2 regions of the Neorhizobium sp. P1_A6 genome follow, and region 2 is predicted to be linked to the other one. Evidence: predicted binding sites of a transcription regulator. Region 2 holds the regulator's gene; the other holds the start of a gene.
The links. Region 2 encodes LexA, which represses DNA repair genes until DNA is damaged. Its sites were predicted from a motif close to TGTTCNNNNTGTGTTCNG; they were not measured.

Region 1 (4,549 bases), on a different contig from region 2:
CGGCATGCAGCAGATCGCGCTTGGCGACGCCAAGATCATTGTTGCCGGCGGCCAGGAATCGATGTCCATGGCGCCGCATTGCGCGCATCTTCGCGGCGGCGTGAAGATGGGCGACTTCAAGATGATCGACACGATGGTCAAGGACGGCCTGACCGACGCGTTCTACGGCTACCACATGGGCATTACCGCGGAAAACATCGCCCGCCAGTGGCAGCTCTCCCGCGAAGAGCAGGACCAGTTCGCCGTCTCCTCCCAGAACAAGGCGGAAGCCGCGCAGAATGCCGGCCGCTTCAAGGACGAGATCATCCCCTACATCATCCAGACACGGAAGGGTGACGTGACCGTCGAGAACGACGAATACATCCGTGCCGGCGCGACGCTCGATTCGATGGCCAAGCTGCGTCCCGCCTTCGATAAGGAAGGCACCGTCACCGCCGGCAATGCCTCCGGTCTCAACGACGGCGCGGCGGCTGCCGTGCTGATGACGGAAGCCGAAGCCGCCCGCCGCGGCATCACGCCGATGGTTCGCATCGTTTCGTGGGCGACCGCCGGCGTCGATCCGCAGATCATGGGCACGGGCCCGATCCCGGCTTCCCGCAAGGCGCTCGAAAAGGCGGGCTGGAAGGTCGGCGATCTCGATCTCATCGAGGCCAACGAAGCCTTTGCGGCTCAATCCTGCGCCGTCGTCAAGGATCTCGGTTTCGATTCGTCGATCGTCAATGTCAATGGCGGCGCAATCGCGATCGGCCATCCGATCGGTGCGTCGGGTGCCCGCATCCTCAACACGCTCCTCTTCGAGATGAAGCGCCGCGGCGCCAAGAAGGGTCTTGCTACTCTGTGCATCGGCGGCGGCATGGGTGTCGCCATGTGCCTTGAGGCCATGTGATATTTTAGAAGATTGTGGATAATCCCGCCGGCGTTGCAAAACTTCGTGGCGGGACTATCTCCCCGATGAAAGCATGTCAAAATAGGTAAGTATCCGGTCACACAGAAGGATCGGATCACAACGCAAAAGGGGACGGCCGCATGAGCAGGGTTGCATTGGTTTCGGGAGGAACGCGTGGGATCGGGGCAGCCATCTCCGTCGCGTTGAAGGCGGCAGGTTATCGTGTCGCTGCAAATTTTGCTGGCAATGAGGAAAAGGCGAAAGCCTTCCACGACGAGACCGGCATTCCGGTGTTCAAATGGGATGTCTCCAGCTATCAGGCCTGCGTCGATGGCATCGCAAAAGTGGAGACCGAACTCGGTCCGATCGAGGTGCTCGTCAACAATGCCGGCATTACGCGTGACGGCATGTTCCACAAGATGACGCCTGAACAGTGGAACGAGGTGATCGGGACGAACCTGACCGGTCTCTTCAACATGACCCATCCCATCTGGAACGGGATGCGCGACCGTGGGTTCGGCCGGGTCGTCAACATTTCGTCCATCAACGGCCAGAAGGGCCAGATGGGCCAGGTGAACTATTCGGCGGCCAAGGCCGGCGATCTCGGCTTTACCAAGGCACTGGCGCAGGAAGGTGCTGCAAAGAACATCACCGTCAATGCCATCTGCCCTGGCTATATCGCCACCGAAATGGTGCGGGCGGTGCCGGAAAAGGTGCTGAACGAGCGGATCATTCCGCTGATCCCGGTCGGGCGCCTCGGCGAACCGGAAGAGATTGCCCGCTGCGTCGTCTTCCTTGCCTCCGACGATGCCGGTTTCATCACCGGCTCGACGCTGACGGCGAATGGCGGCCAGTTCTTCGCCAGCTGACCTGCGGCATTAACTTTTGAGCGGGTTTCGGTGCCTATTGCTGCGCCGAAACAGCTTATCCATATGGTTAACGAGTTGTTTTTCCACGAGATGTTGCGGTGAACAAAGCGGGAAACAGGCGATGTCGCCGATTCGTCAGCGATTCGTTCCGCCTTTGGCCAAAGGTTAACGCCGACAGTCTCCTGGAGGCAAAACAAAACCGGCGCCGATTGCTCGGGCGCCGGTCCTGAGGGACTGGATTGTTGTCCGCGACTAGCGGCAACGGGCCTCGTAGCGGCGGCCGTAACGGTCGCGATAGATGCAGTATCCGCGGCGCTCCGAGGAGTGACCGATTGCAGCGCCGACAAGGCCGCCGGCGACTGCGCCGACTGCTGCGCCACCCCAGCTGTTCGACACTGCGCCACCGATGACGGCGCCGGTGCCGGCACCGATCGCCGTGCCGCGTTCAGTCGCGGTGCAGGAGGCGAGCGTGCCGATCATGCAGCCCGCAATCAGAATCTTCTTCATCATGTTAGTTTTCCCTTCCCTTGGTACACACGGCTACGCCGCTCTTAAATCCTGCCCATCAGCAGCAGGATAATGATGATAAGGACTACAAGGCCCAATCCGCCCGACGGACCATAGCCCCAGCCCCGGCTATATCCCCAATTCGGCAAGGCGCCAATGAGCAGCAGAATGAGGATAACGAGCAATACGGTTCCGAGCATGATCTTCTACTCCGCTAGACAATCCGAGATGGATTTGGCGAGGAAACGTAGCGCCGCGATTTTTGTTCCATGGCTTGCAAACGTGTGCTCTCACATGTGGTTAAAGTGCGTTAGCCAATGTTAATGGCACCTGAACGATTCGCTTTTGAGGTTTCTACCACGACGATTTTCTTGCGGGTCTCTCGCGGTGACACCTACCATATCTTGTGAGAACAAATGGCGAAGACATGGATGTCTGTGATTCGTCGGTGATTCGTTCCACCTTTGGCCTGACTCTTAATTCCGTGCTCGAAGGAGCGTGGAACAGCCTGAATCGATTGATAAAATGTTAACCATATCAATGGATTGACTCTTGCGATTCTTCGTGAAAGCGCAGCTTCGGGATGAATCCTTCGGTTGCATGCACCCAATCCTGATGCAGATTCAGGATGTCGTGGGGAAGGAGAGAGTCGCATCAACATATAGCGGTGAACAAAAGCTGAATCTTCTTGAGTCTGCGATTCGTCTCCGATTCGTTCGCGTCTGTTCCTTTGCATTTAAAATTCGAATCGCCGAGCCTCGATTTGCCGCCTTCAGCGACCGTTCTTCGGCCGTAAAAGCCATTCTTGAGGCTTGCGTTTGCCCGCCGAGATCGCCATGTGTTGCGTGGCTTTGAGTTTTGGGTGAAGACGCCAAACTCCGAGCCTTATGTGATGCGCGGAACCAGGCTTTGAATTTCCAGCCCATGATCCTCAGCGGGCGCGGCGTCACCGCCGTCCTCGGACCCACCAATACCGGCAAGACCCATTATGCCATTGAGCGAATGGTGGCGCATGGTACCGGCGTGATCGGCTTGCCGCTCCGGCTGCTGGCGCGCGAGGTCTACACGCGTCTTGTCGAGAAGGTTGGCGTCTCCCAGGTGGCGCTGGTCACCGGCGAGGAAAAGATCACTCCGCCGAATGCACGCTTCTCCGTCTGCACCGTCGAGGCCATGCCGCGCGAGACGAAAGCCTCTTTCGTGGCGATCGACGAAGTGCAGCTCGCCGGCGATCTCGAGCGCGGCCATATCTTCACCGACCGAATCCTGCACCTGCGCGGGCGCGATGAAACGCTGCTCCTAGGGGCTGCGACCATGCGGCCGATCCTCGAGAGGCTTCTGCCTGGAATAACCATCGTCGAGCGGCCGCGCCTCTCGCAGCTCTTTTATGCGGGCCAGAAAAAGATCACCCGCCTGCCGCAGCGTTCTGCGATCGTGGCGTTTTCGGCCGACGAGGTTTATGCGATCGCCGAGCTCATTCGCCGTCAGCGCGGCGGCGCGGCGGTGGTGCTCGGGGCACTCAGCCCCCGCACCCGCAATGCGCAGGTCGGCCTCTACCAGTCCGGCGACGTCGAATATCTCGTCGCGACGGATGCGATCGGCATGGGTCTCAACCTCGATGTCGATCACGTGGCGTTCGCCCAGGATCGCAAATTCGACGGTTACCAGTTCCGCAGCCTCAATCCGGCAGAGCTCGCGCAGATCGCCGGACGCGCCGGGCGGCATGTGCGGGATGGGACATTCGGCGTGACCGGCCAGGTCGCGCCTTTCGAAGACGAGTTGGTCGAGCGAATCGAAAGCCACCACTTCGATCCGGTCAAAGTGCTGCAGTGGCGGTCGAAAAACCTCGATTTTTCGTCGCTCAAGGCCCTGCGGGAAAGCCTGGATGCTGCGCCGACCCTTCTGGGCTTGACGCGGGCGCTTCCTGCGACCGACAGCCAAGCCTTTGATTATCTTTCGCGTTATCCCGAAATCAAGGACATAGCGACCACCCCGCAGCGGGTCGAAAAACTCTGGGAGGCCTGTGCCCTGCCAGACTACCGACGAATTGCGCCGGCGCAGCACGCCGACCTTATTTCGACTCTTTTTTCCGATCTTGTGCGCTTCGGGACGGTGAACGAAGAATTCATGGCGGAACAGGTCCGCCGCGCCGACCGCACCGATGGTGAAATCGACACATTGTCGGCCCGCATAGCGCAGATCCGGACCTGGACCTACGTCTCTAATCGCCCTGGTTGGCTTGCCGATCCGACACACTGGCAAGAAAAGACACGGGAAATAGAGGATAGGT
Region 2 (4,549 bases):
CTCGCGGTGATTTTGCCGAGCACGTTCTTCATGTCCCAGGGTGCCAGGAACTGACCCTTCTTGACGTTGACGACGCGGCCGGTCTTGGCAGCGGCGACAAGCAAGTCCGTCTGGCGTGACAGGAAAGCCGGGATCTGCAGGATGTCCACCGTCTTTSCGACGACAGCGCATTGTTCTTCCGTGTGAATGTCGGTCAGAACCGGGAAACCGAACTCCTTCTTGAGGTCGGCAAAGATTTCCATGGCTGCTTCGAGCCCGATGCCGCGCTTGCCGGAAATCGACGTGCGGTTGGCCTTGTCGTAGGAGGACTTGTAGACGAGGCCGATGCCGAGCTTGCTGCAGAGTTCCTTCAACGCGCCTGCCATCATGAAGGCGTGGTCGCGGCTTTCCATCTGGCAGGGACCGGCGATCAGCGACAGTTTTGCGTTCTGCGCGAAAACCACCTTGCCGCCTCCTTCGCCGACGGAGACGCTGGAGTTTGCGGTAACTTCCATGATCTATTCCTCGAAGCCGAACAAAACACCCTGGCCGGGCGCCGCCGAGACGAGAACACGGCCCTCCCGGCGGACGAATGCGACGTCATTAGCAGCAAGGGTGATCTCTGTCACGGCAAGATCGGCGGTTTTGAAGATGACCGCCCGGCCGCGCAGTCCTTCGGCGCCCGGGGTCGGCTGAACCGCAAATTCCGCCTCGAGCTCCCGATCCTGCAGGATCCGGATGCGGGCATTGGCCGCGGCAAGCTGGAGCGGTGCAGCCTCCGGCGCGGCCTTGGTCAGCAGCACCTGTTCGACCAGCGGAGCGAAATCGGCAGGTGTCGGGGCCGACAGGATGATTTCGCTCAGGCCGGTGACGGTATTGGCATGCCGCTCCAGCTCGCGGTCGGCAGGCAGCGGGTTGATGCGCTGGCAGGAAAACAGGAAGAACTCGGGCGCGCGGTCATCGCCGGCGAATGCCAGCCGGAAGCTCGCCTGCGTCTCGGAACCGTCGGCCAGGATCATGCCGCGGGAAAATTCCAGCACGTCGCCTGCCGAAACGCCGCGCATCTTGAAACGCGCATGATCGGCCATCGCATCGCGGGTCGCGACAACGAGAGCGGAAAAGCCCTGCCGGTTGGACGTCTTGCGGAAGGCGAGATCGCGAGCCGTGAAAACGTTGCCGCGCTTTGCCGCAACACCCGCATGGCGTCGGTTGGCAAGAGCCAGCGGCTCCAGGTAGGTCCCATCCGAGAAGAACACGCAAGCATTGGCGGTGCCGAAAGGATGAAAAGCATCCGGCGCAACTGTAAAACCGAGCGCCGTGAGCCGGGAACGCGCAGCGGTAAGTCCCGCCACCGGCAGCACGAGATGATCGATCGGTCTTGCGTTCACGCGAGGGCCCCCTGAATTGGAATCGCAAAGCTACTTTGGCAGCGGGCTGGCGCCGCGCAAGTGGTGTGACACCAGATATCTGGCACGCATCTATGAAGAAAAAATCATCATACTTCACAGAAATTTAGGGACTTGCGGAACACATATGGAACATATAGTGTCCGTTCTGGATTTGTTTCCGACTCTGAGGGTGCCAAAAGATGCTCACGCGCAAACAACAGGAATTGCTTCTGTTCATTCACGAACGCATGAAGGAATCCGGTATCCCGCCGTCATTCGACGAAATGAAGGACGCGCTCGACCTTGCGTCCAAGTCCGGAATCCATCGTCTGATCACGGCGCTCGAGGAGCGCGGCTTCATCCGCCGCCTGCCGAACCGGGCCCGCGCGCTGGAAGTCATCAAGCTCCCGGAAGCCTATTCGCCGAGCATTCAGCCGCGGCGCGGTTTTTCGCCCAGCGTCATCGAGGGCAGCCTCGGCAAACCGCAGCCGGCCGCAGCATCTCAGAAGCTCGCGGCCAATGACGGCTCGTCGAACGCGACGACCGTTCCCGTGATGGGCCGCATCGCCGCCGGCGTGCCGATCTCGGCGATCCAGAACAACACGCATGACATCTCCGTGCCGGCCGAGATGCTCGGCTCCGGCGAGCATTATGCGTTGGAGGTCAAGGGCGATTCGATGATCGAGGCCGGCATCCTCGATGGCGACACCGTGATCATTCGCAACGGCACGACGGCCAATCCAGGCGACATCATCGTGGCGCTGGTGGACGATGAGGAAGCGACGCTGAAGCGTTTTCGCCGCCGCGGCGCCTCGATCGCGCTCGAAGCCGCCAACCCCGCCTACGAGACCCGCATTTTCGGGCCTGACCGGGTGAAGATCCAGGGCAAGCTCGTCGGCCTCATCCGCCGTTATCACTGATTAGCTGCCGGAGCGGTTCCGGCAACGCGTTGTCGAAACTCTGGCTTCGCCAATCGTAGTGGCGGTGCCTAGTCCAGGGCCGGTCCTCGGCCGCCATTGCGGCACGGACCTCCCAGCGTCGCATGTCGCCCGTGCCGTTCAGCGAAATCTCCAGCGCGCCGGTCTTTCTGAGCGTCGTGCCATTGATCATCAGTCCGCCGGACCGGCATCGGTCGAAGCGTGCCCGCGGGGCGATGACAAGATCGGCGGCGTCGCAGGCAGCGCCGGCATAACGGCCGTCTTCGACGGCCACGATGATGGCATTGCCCGTGCTTGCGGCGCACCAGGCCTTAGGCTCGCAGGTGAAGCGGTCGGAAGTCACCTGGCTTATTCGCAACCTCACGGTTTCGAGTTCCATCGAGGTCAACTCACGGCGCTTATCGTTTTTTGCGCCTGCTGGTTTGCGGTCGGGCGGCTTGTCTCTGGCTGGCGACATGTCCGGTTTGGTCGGGTCGCCGAGCAGAAGCGCCCTCTTCCACTGGTCGTAGATGAAATCAGGCGGGCGGGCGCGGTTGGTGGAAACCCGTTCCCCGTTTACGAGCGCCACCATTGTCCCGTCTTCCGAGACCAATATATCCGCCAGAGGCGTCGATCGCTCATGCCAGGAAAGCAGCAGAGCGGTCACCATCAGCGGCGGACCGATCAGCCTTAGCTTCGTCCTGAGCAGGGTCAGCAGCAGGAAGCCTGCCGTTGAGACCGTCAGGAACCATGGATGCTGGCGGCCTATCCCGACATCGCCACCCCAGGCAGCCACGTGCCTGGCAATAACGATCACCGCTTCCAAGCCGAGGCCCATGAGCTTCATGAAGGGAGCATCGAGGCCGAAGGGCATCAGCAGCATGCCGACCAGACCGGCCGGCATCACCACGAAGGAGATGATCGGCATGGCTGCGAGGTTTGCGGCGAGGCCATAGGTGGCGATGCGATGGAAATGCTCGACCGAAAACATCGCGGTCGAAACGCCGCCGATCAGCGAGGTGACGAAGACGCCGGCTGCGAAATTCCACGATGCCAGGATCGGCATCACCATGCGGTGACGGAACGGCAGAGGCTGAGGATCGCGGCCCTCGGCCCTCTGTTTCCAGAGCGCGTAACCGGCGACCAGGGCAACGGTGGCGGCAAACGACATCTGGAAGCTCGGCCCGAGCATTTCCGAGGGCGACATGGCGATGATGACGAGCGCGGACAGCGCCACATTGTGCAGGCTGATCGACGGTCGGTCGAAGAGGACGGCAACCAGCATGATTGCCATCATGATGTAGGCCCGCTCGGCCGAAACGCCGAAACCGGAGATCAGGTAATAGGCGGTGACCATTATCAGGGCGCCGAGTGCGGCGATCTTCTTCACCGGATAGGCGTGGCCGAGGCCCATAAAGACCGCGAGCGCGGTCCGCACGCCGACGAAGAAGATACCGGCGGCGAGCGCCATGTTCAGTCCGGAAATGGCGACGATATGGGCTAATCCCGCAAGCCGTAAAGCTTCGGTCGTTCCCTTGGAGATCGCCCGGCGTTCGTCCGTCACGATTGCCGCGGCAAAGGCGCCGGAATCTCCCGGCACGGTCTCGCGGATACGGGTGGCGATTGCGCTGCGGAGATCGAAAAGCCGGCTTTCGATGTCGGCAATCCAGCTCCGGGTCGACGGACCGGCAGCCTGTTTTTTCGGCGCTCCATAAAAAAATCCGACCGCGCCGATGCCGTCGAAATAGGAGGAGAAGGCAAAGTCGTTGAGGCCAGGCAGTGCAGGTCCGGAGGGTGGTGAAAGGCGCGCGCGGCCGCTGATCGTCTCGCCGATCTGGGCGGGCTCATGTCGAGACCTTGCAAGCAGCGATACACGCTCCGGCGGGCGCCTGACTTCCGGATTGGATGTCCGGTCGATAAGGACGACATAACGCCAACGGCCCTGGGCATCGATCTCCCTGCGCTCGACCACGCCGGCAAGTTCGGTTGTCACCGGCGTATCGAGAACGACGGTGGACCGCCGCCACGTCTCGAACTGTGCCAGCATCATGCCGCCCAGAAAGAGCGCGACACCGAGCGGCAAGAGATGGATCGTGCCGGAGCGGTGGCGCGAGACGGTGACGAAGATCGTACATACGCAAAAAACGAGGAAAAACGGCCAGAACGCAGGGTTATGGGGCAGTGCGAACCAGCAGACGGCCCCTGCCCCGACGACGACCGGCAGGAAAAGGAAGCCATGGCCATAAACCGTCTCCTCCTCCAGCA

Region 1: AC1D3C_RS26730 (helicase-related protein) is a predicted target of LexA. The motif match lies at 3,091-3,108, and genes of this name have one in related genera.

Annotation. Positions count from the first base shown of each region.
Region 1 is NZ_JBFTZM010000020.1:39,849-44,397, reverse strand. It holds gene AC1D3C_RS26750 (acetyl-CoA C-acetyltransferase) at 1-886, shown strand, start outside; gene phbB (acetoacetyl-CoA reductase) at 1,027-1,755, shown strand; gene AC1D3C_RS26740 (YMGG-like glycine zipper-containing protein) at 2,008-2,265, opposite strand; gene AC1D3C_RS26735 (DUF3309 family protein) at 2,307-2,462, opposite strand; gene AC1D3C_RS26730 (helicase-related protein) at 3,187-4,549, shown strand, end outside.
Region 2 is NZ_JBFTZM010000003.1:292,055-296,603, forward strand. It holds gene kdsA (3-deoxy-8-phosphooctulonate synthase) at 1-494, opposite strand, end outside; gene AC1D3C_RS08280 (VOC family protein) at 498-1,367, opposite strand; gene lexA (transcriptional repressor LexA) at 1,568-2,287, shown strand; gene AC1D3C_RS08290 (ComEC/Rec2 family competence protein) at 2,268-4,549, opposite strand, start outside.